One region of the Denitrificimonas halotolerans genome, then DNA from elsewhere that is predicted to be linked to it. Evidence: riboswitches for the same ligand, from Rfam matches in the RefSeq annotation. Region 1 holds a riboswitch; each other region holds the start of a gene.

Region 1 (4,234 bases):
TGATTTTAGGTCATAAAACGCGTGTGCAATTTTCTGCTCCTTTACAATTATCCGAACTGACTGACCAAGGTAAAGGCCAAGTGCGCACTCAACGTATGCTGCACCGTCTACTTCGCGTACACTTTCGCAATAGCAAGGCCGCCGTGATAGGTCCCGATCTATCCCACCGTCGCACCTTAGTCAAGGCGCTGATCCATGAGCCAGAAGTTCAGAAAAATATTACCCTAACAGCTGATCGCGAAGGCATCAGCCTAGAAAAAGCACAAAAACGCGCATTGAAGTACGCCAATGAAATTGCTTCAGACTACTCTTATATAGCCATTCGCTTTTTAGAATTGGTACTCAGTTGGTTTTGGAATAAGTTTTATGATGGAATAAAAGTCAACCACATAGAAGGCGTACGCGAAGTAGCTCACGGACATGAAGTCATCTACGTACCATGCCACCGCAGCCATATTGACTATCTGTTAATGTCATATTTGTTATTTACCAACGGCTTAACTCCTCCACACATCGCCGCAGGCATTAACCTCAACATGCCTATTATTGGTCGTTTGCTACGCCGTGGCGGTGCTTTCTTCATGCGCCGCACTTTCCGTGGAAACCCCTTATATACAAGTGTTTTTAACGAGTACATGCATACCTTATTTAATAAAGGCTTTCCAGTAGAGTATTTTATTGAAGGGGGCCGCTCACGTACGGGGCGTACCTTACAACCCAAAACTGGCATGCTTGCTCTTACACTAAGTAGCTTCTTACGCTCACAACGCTTACCCATTGTTTTTGTACCGGTGTATATCGGTTATGAACGTGTTTTAGAAGGTCGTACCTATCTAGGCGAGTTACGAGGCGCCAACAAGAAAAAAGAATCTTTCTTTGATGTATTTCGTGTTATCGCTGCTATTCGCAAACAACGTTTCGGCAAAGTTGCGGTGAATTTTGGTCAACCGTTAAAACTGGCTGACTTCTTAAATGCACAGCACCACAACTGGCAACACATCCCACTCGAAGAACGCAAAACCTTTACTGGCCCTGCAGCACAACAATTAGCCACCCATATTGCTCGATATATCAATGCAGCAGCAGACATTAACCCCGTCAACTTAGTCGCCTTAGCGATGCTTTCCACACAGCGCTTAGCCCTAGATGAAAATGCACTGACACGCATCATTAATTTATACCTCTCTTTACTGCGCAGCGTACCCTATTCCAAACACACTAGTGTGACCGAAGGTGATGGCCTCAGCATAATTACACATGTGCACCAGATGAAATTAATCAGCGAACAGCAGGATGCTCTAGGTCGTATTTATTACTTGGATGAAAACAATGCGGTGCTCATGACCTATTACCGCAATAATGTACTGCACGTGTTTGCACTCCCTGCGTTATTGGCCAGTTTTTTTCACAGCAATGCCCGCATGACCCGAGAACACATTTTAGAATTAACCCACGCTCTCTATCCCTATTTACAAGCAGAGCTCTTTACCCATTACGCAGCTGATGAAATCGAAAGCGTCGTTGATCAATGGTTAACCTGTTTTATAGAGCACGGTTTATTACAACGTGACGGTGAGACCTATCAGCGTCCTGCACCAAGCTCCACTCAATATGTCTTGCTCAGCTTACTGGCGCGCACCCTTATTCAGACTCTGCAACGCTTTTATATGGCCATCGCCTTACTGCTCAATAAGGGGCAAAATGCACTTGATGCGCAACAATTAGAAGAACTCTGCACGGTTATGGCACAGCGTTTATCTATTCTGCATGGTTTAAATGCACCGGAGTTTTTTGATAAAAGCCTATTCCGTCACTTTATTCAAACATTGATTAACGAAGGTGTCATACAAACTGACGATGAAGGCAAATTGAGCTATCACGATAGACTAGGCACTTTAGCGGAAAGTGCCGCAAAGCGAGTACTGCCAGCTGAAATCCGTCTATCTATCCGCCAAGTCACCACGACGGATGATGCTCCAGCCTCATCAAAACCAGATTGATTTAAAGGTGTGAGTTACTTAAGATAGCAACCTTCTTGAGGGAGTAGTCGGCTATGGAGTAAGCCATAGCATGCACGTCAACATACTTGATCCTTTGATCATGGCGTGTATACCCTAAGTTATGTTGCAGTACGCCATAACATACACTGGGGCTGACGAGACTCATGACATACATAATCTTCCTGGGTGGCAAGGCTATGTATGCCATGATTATTTCGTCTGTCCGCCCTAAGGTTAACTTATGTTTGACACATTGCTGATTTCTACGAGTATTGTTGCCCTTGCCGAAATCGGTGACAAAACTCAACTACTCGCGCTATTACTTGCTGCACGTTATCGCAAGCCAGTTCCCATAATCCTCGGTATTTTAATCGCTACCTTGGCCAACCATTTTATCGCTGCGGGCATTGGCCACCAAGTCTCACAACTGTTTGAGCAATCAACCTTGCTCTGGATTTTAGCTGCTAGCTTTCTTGCTGTAGCAATCTGGACTTTAATTCCCGACAAACTGGATACTGATGGCCATATTATCTCCAAATATGGACCCTTTATAGCTACTTTAGTAGCTTTCTTTTTAGCTGAAATGGGCGATAAAACTCAAGTTGCTACGGTCATGCTCGCTGCTCAGTTTGATTATTTCTGGCTTGTCGTCTGTGGCACCACACTCGGCATGCTTCTCGCGAATGCACCAGTGGTGCTCATGGGAAATTTTGCTGCCGAACACTTACCGCTTAAGTTAATTCGTTCTTTTGCAGCAGCCAGCTTCCTAGCCTTTGCCATTTACTGTGTATGGCAGGCGATGTACTTAACTTAATAGTCCGCATAAGACTTGACACTGCCACTCAAGAGTGAGTGAACCTAGAGTTACACAGAGGTCAATCAACACTGACACCAGATACAACCTTTAGGCACCGTAAGTTTGCACACTGTACTCAACAAAACCTACGGTGCCTCCTCAAGATATTACAGCCCGATTCAGGACCACAGCTTTACTCTTCAGAGATGTGTAACACAACCTTACCATTCACTTGATTACTAGCTAACCGGGCAAACGCAGCGTCAGCATCATCCCAAGCAAATACCTCATCCACCTGTGCAAGAAGCTTCCCTTGCGTAAAGAGTGGCCACGCTTTTTCGGCCAACTGCGCCATCAATTGACCTTTAAAGTCATCACTGCGACTACGCAAAGTAGAACCAATCAACTTAATTCGCTTACCTAGCAACTGCGCTAAATCCAATTCAGCACGACGTCCCCCCATTAAACCAATATTGACCCAACGCCCCTCCATTGCCAGCATCTTTAAGTTCTGTGCAGCATAATTGGCACCAACAGGATCGAGAATCACATCAAAAGGGGCAAAATCATGCAACCCTTCAATATTGTCACCCCGTACCACACCCCCTTCAGCCCCTAAATCGACGCAGTATGCTAAACGCTCAGCAGAACCAACGCTCACCCAACATGGACTAGCAAAAGCTTTGCACAACTGGATAGCTGCCGATCCTACGCCGCTAGCTCCCGCATGAATTAAAACTTTTTCACCAGGCTGCACTTGCCCTAATTGAAAGATATTCAGCCATGCAGTAGCGTACACCTCAGGAATCGCTGCTGCTTCTAACAGGCTGAGCCCTTCAGGGACCGGTAATATGTGACGCTCATCAACACACACCTCTTCAGCCATTCCACCACCAGCCAACAGAGCACAGACTCGATCCCCCACTTTCCAAGCGCTACGCTCGCTCACTTCGCTAATCACACCAGCGCACTCCAACCCCAACACGTCAGTGACTCCTGGCGGTGGCGGATACAAACCTGCTGCTTGTAATAAATCCGCACGGTTTAGGCCAGCAGCAACAACACGAATACGAACCTGTCCAGCCTCACAGTTGGGAGTCTCACACTCAATCAACGTTGGACGACCTTCACTACCTTGCAATGCTTTCATTGTGCCTCCATATTGTTACTTATATTATTCATTGTTATCTATTTTTCACCGATTACAGCCTACAATGGAACTGTAAACACTTTAGGTGGCCTAAAATGCGTCATAACTCACTCAATAAAAGAATCAGCATGAAGCACACTTTAACTCGCTCTGCCTTGGCTTTAGTAATTAGCCTTGTGGCTTTGCCGGCATCCTATGCAATGAGCAAAGCACAACAATGGGACTACTTACAACCCGACCGCGACCAAATGATCGCCAGTTTAAACGTGGTTGAGCTACTAAAACGCC
Region 2 (4,234 bases), on a different contig from region 1:
ATATACCGCTTGATGAACTCTGTTGGTTGATAACCGCCTGAGCCAAAACCAAACTCGATGTTGGCCATGGCACGCTCCATGCGCCTGGCTTGCTTGTCGGAAAATAGAAAGTCGCCTTTCTCATCCATCAAGTTGATGAACTCGTGAATGTTGTCAGCCAACAATCCGCTGATGAAGTCCTCACCAAACTGATCGAGTAACCGGTTCGCTCGCACCGGTCCAATGGTTGGAATCTGGCAAACTGACTTGACTAAAGCCTTACGACGGTCAAATTCAGCGCCTGTCCGGTCGCGCATCAGGGTCCAAAGTTTACCTTTGCATTCCCTGCAGCTGACTTGCTTATCGACTGCCAGAAATTGCTTCTCGGTAATTGGCTCACCGTCATGTGCTACCAAGGTTCCACAATCGGGACAGGCTGGCAGAAAAATCTGTTCGCCGGTTGTATCGCGATTGCGGGTTGGTTTGCGCGTATAAGCATGTCGCCAGTGGTAACCCATACGCATTCTGATGCGCCCCAGAATAAAAAACTCTGGTGCATCCTTACTAGACAGAACGCCTAACTCAGCGCGGAGCTGGATCAGCTTTGCGAGTGTGTCAGGGCCGTTCAAAACCCAGACTTTGGCATTTGGGACAGTTTCCAAGATCTCCCTGCGCCACTTGTAAACCAAGTGAGGTGGGGAAATAACAAGGTGTCTACGATAGCCCTCTGTGTGCATAACAGCTGCAGCAGCGATGGCCATCATGGTTTTACCCGTACCCATCTCCGCATTGATGACTGCAGCTGACTCGTTTTTATCAACGAGTAGCGCAGTAACCGCTTGAACAACTTCGGCCTGAGCATCGAAAGGTTTTCGGAGCAGTCCATCCATTACCTGCTGACGCTGGAGGTGAGTGGGGTGGGTCATGCCGGTATACACCGGAGGGTTTGACTCGTTCAAAGAGTCGATTAGGACATCGCCGAACTCGGAAATGAAGTCGGTTAGAGGGATGGTTGTTGAGTGAGTACTCATAGTGTTTCTCCAAAAAGCAAAAGGCGGAGAAACACAGCTCCTGACGGAGAGAGTTTTCTCCGCCAAGGGTAGGTAGGTTAGACATGAACTCACAGCGTGAGCGCCGCTTTGCATCATGTACACGGCTTATGGCATGTTGCTGATCAACGATCAGCGAAACATACCTAGAGGATATGCCAGGCTTTATTGACTGTCCACCCTCCAATAAAAACTGTAGTGGCATAGTGTCAATGGCCACCTATTTAGATTGGTGCTGGCTCGAACCTATCCATTCCTTTCTTTACATCAGCAATCCGTGATTCGGCTCATGCTCACAGCGCTCACGACACATTCCCCACCTTGGTGAATATAACTGTGGTTCTGTATTGATAGTACTGCGGCGCTTGAGGCCTTTATTTATAGTCGGTACACAAACAAAGCTGAATTTGCTATTGCTGTAAGCTATTGCTAAAGTTGCGGCCTCTTTGGGGAGTAGCCTGCTTCCGATATTAGGAAGAGTTCGTATCAACATACTTGGCCAAATGCCATGGTGCGGACACCTCTCGGTTGGCGAGACCATCGATATACTCATGCCTGAGGTCGGGCGTGTGCGTATATCGTGGACTCAATATGCCCGACCGGATTAATCTAATGAACCCTATAGCCCTTCTTTTACTTGCTTTTGCAATGTCCACAGATGCCTTCGCCGCTGCAATTGGCAAGGGCGCAAGCCTAAAAAAACCCAGCTTCTCAGAAGCCTTAAGAATGGGGGTTATTTTCGGCTCAATCGAAGCAATAACACCTGTAATAGGTTGGTTGATTGGTAAGTCGGCATCATCTTACGTAGAAACTTGGGCTCACTGGATAGCATTTTTTCTATTAGTGGTCTTGGGTTTGTACATGATTTATGAAGGCATGAAACCCGTCTCAGAAGAAGTAGAAAAACCTTCCAGTCACTCTTTTCTTAAAGTTTCTCTGACCGCAATAGGTACTAGCATTGATGCTATGGCTGTTGGCGTGGGGCTCGCGTTTATTAATGTGAACATCTTGATTGCAGCTGCTCTAATTGGATTAGCGACGACATTCATGGTGACACTGGGGGTGATGTTAGGGCGAACTATTGGTTCCGTATTGGGACACAGAGCGGAAGTTTTTGGCGGACTTACGCTCATAGCGGTAGGCGTATGGATATTGTTGGGGCACTTGTAGCGCTTAAAAAACAAACCTCCCTCTGGCTTAATAGCGGAGGGAGGGGTGCAAGATGAGTTCACCAGACGCTTACGTTAAATAAAGTGCTCAGTCAAATCGAACTCACGCACGAAGAGAGCGCCGCTTCGGTCTGTAGTTACCCAGTGGCGCTCACCGAAAAGCGCTATGTATTTGTAATAGACGCCCCATTTACTCAGGCTGTTGATTTCCACCCAAGTAAGTGGAAGCCCTTCAATGGCCTTGAGGACTTCAACACCATTACAATCAATACGTATCGGAGTAACGAATGGAGACGGAAACCTTGAAGGCTTTGTGCCAAAGCAACTGGAGTTTGGAGTGTGGATTCCTTCAAGAAAAATCTGCTCGAAGAAATTACCTAAGATGCCTTTCTTAACCGAGTCGGTTATGTATTGGCATCCAGCTATTAGTGTGTTTTGTGATTGTTGAGACTGCATAGTGTTTCTCCAGATAAAAAAGCGGAAACACTGATCCTCTGGCGGAAAAGTGTTTCCGCTAGGGGGTATTGCGAATGTTTTTACAGAACGAAGAGGGTTAAACCGACTTGCGTTTTTAGTTTATTTCACGCCCATTCACGCACGGCCCAGTTACCACTAGCCAGCGCAGCTTCAGCATCAGATTCGGTTTTCCAATACTGAACACTCAAACGGGAAATCGGACCTTCTTCTGGGCAGCATTGCCCGATGTAATACCCTGCAGCAGAGCGCAGGACTTCGATCGGGTAGGATGATGTGTCAAACTGATCTTGTTGAGTTTGAGTCGTCATGATGTTTCTCCAAAAAACAAAAAGCGGAGAAACACAGAATCCTTGCGGGATAAAGGTTTATCCGCAGGGATTAAAGGTAGGTTTAAACAACAGCTTACTGGCGTAAGCACCCATTTTCATGTTGTACAGGGCTTGAGGTATGTTGTCAGTCAACGACTAACGAGACATAAGTTAATCATAAAACAGTGGTCTGGAGGTGTCCAGTATCTGGCCGGGTTACCGAACAATTGGGTCGCGGATGCTGCCGGTCAGCCGGTCAAGGTGGGGTATTGTCACCACATCGCTAGGACGCAAGTATGCACACTCACGCGACAGGCGCACTCTAGTCCCTATGCTGCTCATGCCAAATTGCGGCCGCATGGGCTGCCTTTGCGTTGAACTTCATGAAATGCTTTCGGTAGGCGTTGATGAGGCCATCGTCGTTCGTTCTCTGGCAAAGAGTAAGAATTTCCGGGCCAACGCGCCAACTGATCGTGTAGCGCGTAGCTTTGATCTCGCTCTTGGCCCTTTCGAGCAAATCAAGCGATTCTTGGGTCAGAGGCGCAGTCGTCCAGAACTCGAAATGCGCCGGGATGTTTTTCCAATCTTGATGCTCGTTTCTAATCCTGAAGAAAATCGGGACGTTGTGCTGTAACCAGCGCTTTACCTCACTATGCGGCGTCTGCCCATAGGGGTCATGCCCTTTGCATTCGATGAAGGTGACAGATAAATCTTGTCGCTCCGCTATCACGTCCGCCTCGGCCACGCCCATACTATTCTTGTAGATTCGGTTCAATCGTACCAAGCTAGCACCGGATTTTCGCATGAGTTCGGCAGCGAGGTACTCAAACAATGTTCCACGAAGCTGGTTAGATGCTCCCGTAATCTTTCCTAGTTTGCTGAATAGATCATCAAATTTTGCTGGGTCGATAGTAGATAATGTTGCTGCCTTATTCAGCACTGCTGATAGTTCCCGCAACCCTGCGGCAACTTCTTCACCAAATAGGTTTGCTGGCGTCGCTGGAATAATCCCGTTTTTCTTCAGGATCTGAAAAGCATCGCTATTGAATTTTTCAGCGGCAAATATCTGCAAGCATGAACCTACGTTCCGAAGACTTCTCAGGGTTCGACATTTGTTGATGAAGGGCTTCACGCCCTCAATGGTGACGGAATCACCCAGATATACATCACAAACGACAAAACCTGGCTTGTCCTTGCCATCCTTGGTCGCTTTCACCATCGGCCCCAAATACGAAGGCGCGGTAAGATCCCA
Region 3 (4,234 bases), on a different contig from region 1:
GGAGTAGCTCTAAAAATCCTGGGATTAATAAAGTATTAGCAAATGCTTACTTAAAACCTCAAGATTTGTACGAATTACACGATGGTTGGATTAGGCTTCATCATTCTTAGTGATACGCCCTGTGCGGAGCCGCATGTAGGGTATCGTGGGAGCTGAAGGCTAGAGGTTTCTAGCTACTCGGTTATGTGCGTATTTTAGTAAGCCAGAATTTATACAGGCCTTCAATATCTGCTGAACATAGTAAATTCATGCACTGTTTCAACTCATTATCCGACCAATTCCACCATTCCATTTCTAATAGCATTTTAATTTTGTCGCTAGAGAAACGGTACTTGATATGCTTTGCTGGATTTGAGCCAACGATCTCGTATGGTTCTACATCTTTAGTCACAACAGATCGGCTAGCTATTATTGCACCATGGCCTATTTTTACCCCTGACATAATCATTGCTTCCGAGCCAATCCAAACATCATTTCCTACAACTGTATCACCTGCGCGCTCAAAACCGTCTTGCGCCCCGGAAAACTCATCATTGTCTTGATAGAAAAATGGAAAGGTGCTTATCCAATCATGTCGATGGCCCTGATTACCTGCCATCATAAAAACAGCCCCAGAGCCAATTGAGCAAAAATCCCCTATGATAAGTTTGTCTACGTCTGTTCTATCTGCCGCTAAATAGCGCGCACAATCATCAAAACTATGTCCATGGTAGTAGCCTGAATAATAGCTATGTCGCCCAACTACAATATTCGGATTTGTAACCTGCGCCCGTAACGGAATGCCAGAAAATGGAGATTCAAAAAAGTTCATAATTACAATCGTACCCTAAAGCCACATGACGCTGAGCGAAGCGGCAGCCGCTCAGATTCATCCAGCTTACGCGACTTGTTAAAATGGAAGTGCACATAAAGCAGCGAAAAAAACACTCAACCAATGCTTCCCTTGATTCCTCAACCCGAAGAAAGTCCGGCCACTTTTTATGGCGGCCAGTCGGGTCAACAATTTCCGAGGTTAATATTTCAAAAGAGCTTTTTTCATAAGCATCAGTTCGTTGTTACTGAAAGCATGCCGATCTGTATCAGAGTACTATTGCGCCACATGCAAGCGAACTTTATTTATAAGCTCCCAATAATAAAGCACGCTTTAAAACCGTATCAACAATCCTTGCAGTCACACTTCATGCAAAACTACAAGCATATCGTAGAAGAACTCGGCATACAGATAAACTGAGAGTGAATCCACCGCCCCTCCACGGTTAATTCAAAGGGAGAAGTTTATACCTGAAGTGCTAAAAGTGCCCCTGTAACATCCATACGCCTACTGCTATAAGCGTAAGGCCACCAAAAACTTCCGCTCTGTGCCCCAGTAAAGAGCCTATGGTTCGTCCTAGCAACACGCCTAGCGTTACCATGAATGTCGTTGCTAATCCAATTAAAGCGGCAGCAATCCAGATATTCACATGAATAAAAGCCAATCCCACACCTACAGCCATAGCGTCAATGCTCGTACCTATAGCAGTCAGAGAAACTGTTAGGAAAGAGAGGCTAGAAGGCTTTTCTACTGTTTCTGGGTCGGACTTCATGCCTTCATAAATCATATACATGCCTAAAGCCACTAACAAAGAAAATGCTATCCAGTGAGCCCAAGCTTCTACGTAAGATGATGCCGATTTACCGATCAACCAACCTATAACTGGTGTGGTTGCCTCAATTAAGCCGAAAACCAACCCCATTTTCAGAGCTTCTGAAAAGCTAGCTTTTTTTAGGCTTGCGCCCTTGCCCACCGCAGCGGCAAAAGCATCTGTAGACATTGCAAAAGCAAGTAAAAGAAGGGCTATAGGGTTCATTAGATTACTCCGGTCGGGCATTTTGAGTCCACGATATACGCACACGCCCGACCTCAGGCATGAGTATATCGATGGTCTCGCCAACCGAGAGGTGTCCGCACCATGGCATTTGGCCAAGTATGTTGATACGAACTCTTCCGAAGGTCGGAAGCAGGCTACTCCCCAAAGAGGCCGCAACTTTAGCAATAGCCTACACCAATAGCAAATCCAACTTTGTTTGTATCTCACTTATAAGACAGTGCCTCAAACACAGTAACTCAACATATAACCGGCGAATGTCACCAGTGACTCATGAAAAGCTGTGTGTTATGACTCTAAAAAGTATCAAAAGAGCCTCAGGTCTTATCGGACGCCGAGTCTAATGGGTCAAAACTAACCCCTGAAATAATAGTCATTGCTGCACACCCTAGAGTTCTGCAAGCAGATAAAGCGCATTAAAACAGGCCCAAATCTATATATGGGTGACCCGCTTTATTTACCCATTACACTCGGTAACCATTTAACGTAACAATTCAAGAATTAGCTCACGTGGCAGCTACATCCTCATATTTTGCTTGATCACCCGAAACAGCAGACTCGGCTTTCACCCCTAATGCCGTTCATCCTATATTAAAAGTCCGAGTCCGAGACAGGCATGTGCCCTTGCTAAACCGCATGGCTCGAAGCGTCAATTTCGTCTGGAATTTTTGTTAATGAATTAAGTCAACACTCGATTAAAGAGCGTGGTGTGTTTTTGTTAGCTTACGATATGCAACCCTACACCAAAGGTGCTGGTAAAGAACCAGGGGTGCACAGCTAAACCTTACAGTGCATCGCGGGTGAGTATGTCACACGCCGCAAGCAGTTTAAGAAGGTGCGGCTGAACTGGCGCAAATCAGGTGGTGTACTCCGCTCATTGGGCTGGATACCCGTCAATACAGGTGCAGCTCAATGGAAAAACGGGCAGATCTACCATAATGGCCACTACTTCAAGGTGTGGGATAGCTACGGTTTGAGCCAATATAAATTCCGCTCGGCCAGTTTCAATGAAGATGCCCGTGGCCGCTGGTACTTCAATGTAGTGGTGGAGGTGGAGGTCGAGCCAAGCAAAGGCCAAGACCGTATCGGTATTGACCTGGGTTTGACCGACACTGCCACCTGCTCGGATGGCACAAAACTGGAAGTGGGCCGCTTCTACCGTGGCCTTGAGGAAAAATTAGCCATAGCGCAACGAGCCAGAAATAAAACCCAAGTCAAAACCATTCATGCGAAAATCGCTAACCGTAGAAAAGATGCCCTGCACAAGTTCAGCCGCACGCTGGTCAACCGCTGCGGTGAAATCTATGTCGGTAATGTCAGTAGTTTAAAACTTGTTAAAACCACGATGGCCAAGTCAGTGCTGGACGCTGGCTGGGGTCAATTAAAAACAATGCTGGACTATAAATGCGCTCACGCAGGCATTGTTTTTAAGGAAGTTGACGAGGCATACACGACCCAAACCTGTTCGAGTTGCGGCAGTTTGCCCGAGTCGAGGCCGAAAGGTATCGCAGGACTTGGAATAAGAGAATGGACGTGCAGTGGGTGTAGTGTCACCCACGATCGCGATACCAACGCGTCACGTAACATTCTCGCGGCTGGGCATGGTCGTCTAGCAGTAGGAATTCCCGTCCTTTAGGTCGGGGAGGATGTCAAATAGCCTGTAGTACTCGCAGTGGTTTTAGCAACTAAAGCTAAATATATTTGAACTCGAGCAACAACTTCTTCGGGGTCATAAAGCTTAATAATATAGTCAACACCACCGCCAGTAAGACCAGCAATTTTTTTGATCCACTTCACTATCGGAACTTAAATATAAGATAGGTATATGCGCAGTTGCAGCATTAGCTTTTAAACGTCGACATAAAGCAAAGCCATCCATTCGTGGCATATGTACATCTAAAATAATCAAATCTGATACTATAGAAACAGCTCGGTCATAACCTTGAAAACCGTCAAATGCCACACTGATTCTATAGGATTTAGTCCGCAGCGCTTCAACCAGTAAGCGTAATTGTTCAGGGTTGTCATCTACCAATAATAGGCGTGGTTGCTGCATTTCTGAAAAAGGATTAGGAGCTGTACTATAACCCATAAACCTAGGCTTCAAAAACATACTCTGCAGTCAAAATATAAACAATAAAAAGCAATAACCAGTTAAACTCTGCGTCAAAATAAATTCAATATAAACACTAACACTAATGACAATTAAATGACTGCAGAAAACTTAATAAAACCGGCTAAAAAAAAGCATACACTTGACCACTCTTCTGCTGCTAAACAGCGCTACTATAGCAGCTACCTACTGTTCATTATGCTATTGATTTTTGCCGATGATAGCTTTAGCTCTGTGGCTACATTGGACACAACGA

The links. A riboswitch is a leader RNA that binds a small molecule or an ion and turns the genes downstream of it on or off. The one in region 1 is predicted to bind manganese.
Region 2: another riboswitch for manganese. It lies ahead of mntP (manganese efflux pump MntP); the one in region 1 lies ahead of TOI97_RS03645 (TMEM165/GDT1 family protein).
Region 3: another riboswitch for manganese. It lies ahead of TOI97_RS00550 (manganese efflux pump MntP); the one in region 1 lies ahead of TOI97_RS03645 (TMEM165/GDT1 family protein).

Annotation. Positions count from the first base shown of each region.
Region 1 covers NZ_JAXIVU010000003.1:71,070-75,303, forward strand. The annotation lists gene plsB (glycerol-3-phosphate 1-O-acyltransferase PlsB) at 1-2,000, shown strand, start outside; yybP-ykoY riboswitch at 2,040-2,236, shown strand; gene TOI97_RS03645 (TMEM165/GDT1 family protein) at 2,242-2,814, shown strand; gene TOI97_RS03650 (NAD(P)H-quinone oxidoreductase) at 2,990-3,946, opposite strand; gene TOI97_RS03655 (carboxy terminal-processing peptidase) at 4,075-4,234, shown strand, end outside.
Region 2 covers NZ_JAXIVU010000002.1:208,095-212,328, forward strand. The annotation lists gene TOI97_RS02785 (DEAD/DEAH box helicase) at 1-1,010, opposite strand, end outside; yybP-ykoY riboswitch at 1,470-1,591, shown strand; gene mntP (manganese efflux pump MntP) at 1,641-2,198, shown strand; gene TOI97_RS02795 (hypothetical protein) at 2,273-2,653, opposite strand; gene TOI97_RS02800 (hypothetical protein) at 2,779-2,982, opposite strand; gene TOI97_RS02805 (hypothetical protein) at 3,305-4,234, opposite strand, start outside.
Region 3 covers NZ_JAXIVU010000001.1:122,215-126,448, forward strand. The annotation lists gene catB (type B chloramphenicol O-acetyltransferase) at 182-811, opposite strand; gene TOI97_RS00550 (manganese efflux pump MntP) at 1,290-1,847, opposite strand; yybP-ykoY riboswitch at 1,897-2,018, opposite strand; gene TOI97_RS00555 (RNA-guided endonuclease InsQ/TnpB family protein) at 2,701-3,501, shown strand; gene TOI97_RS00560 (response regulator) at 3,616-3,957, opposite strand; gene TOI97_RS00565 (hypothetical protein) at 4,075-4,234, shown strand, end outside.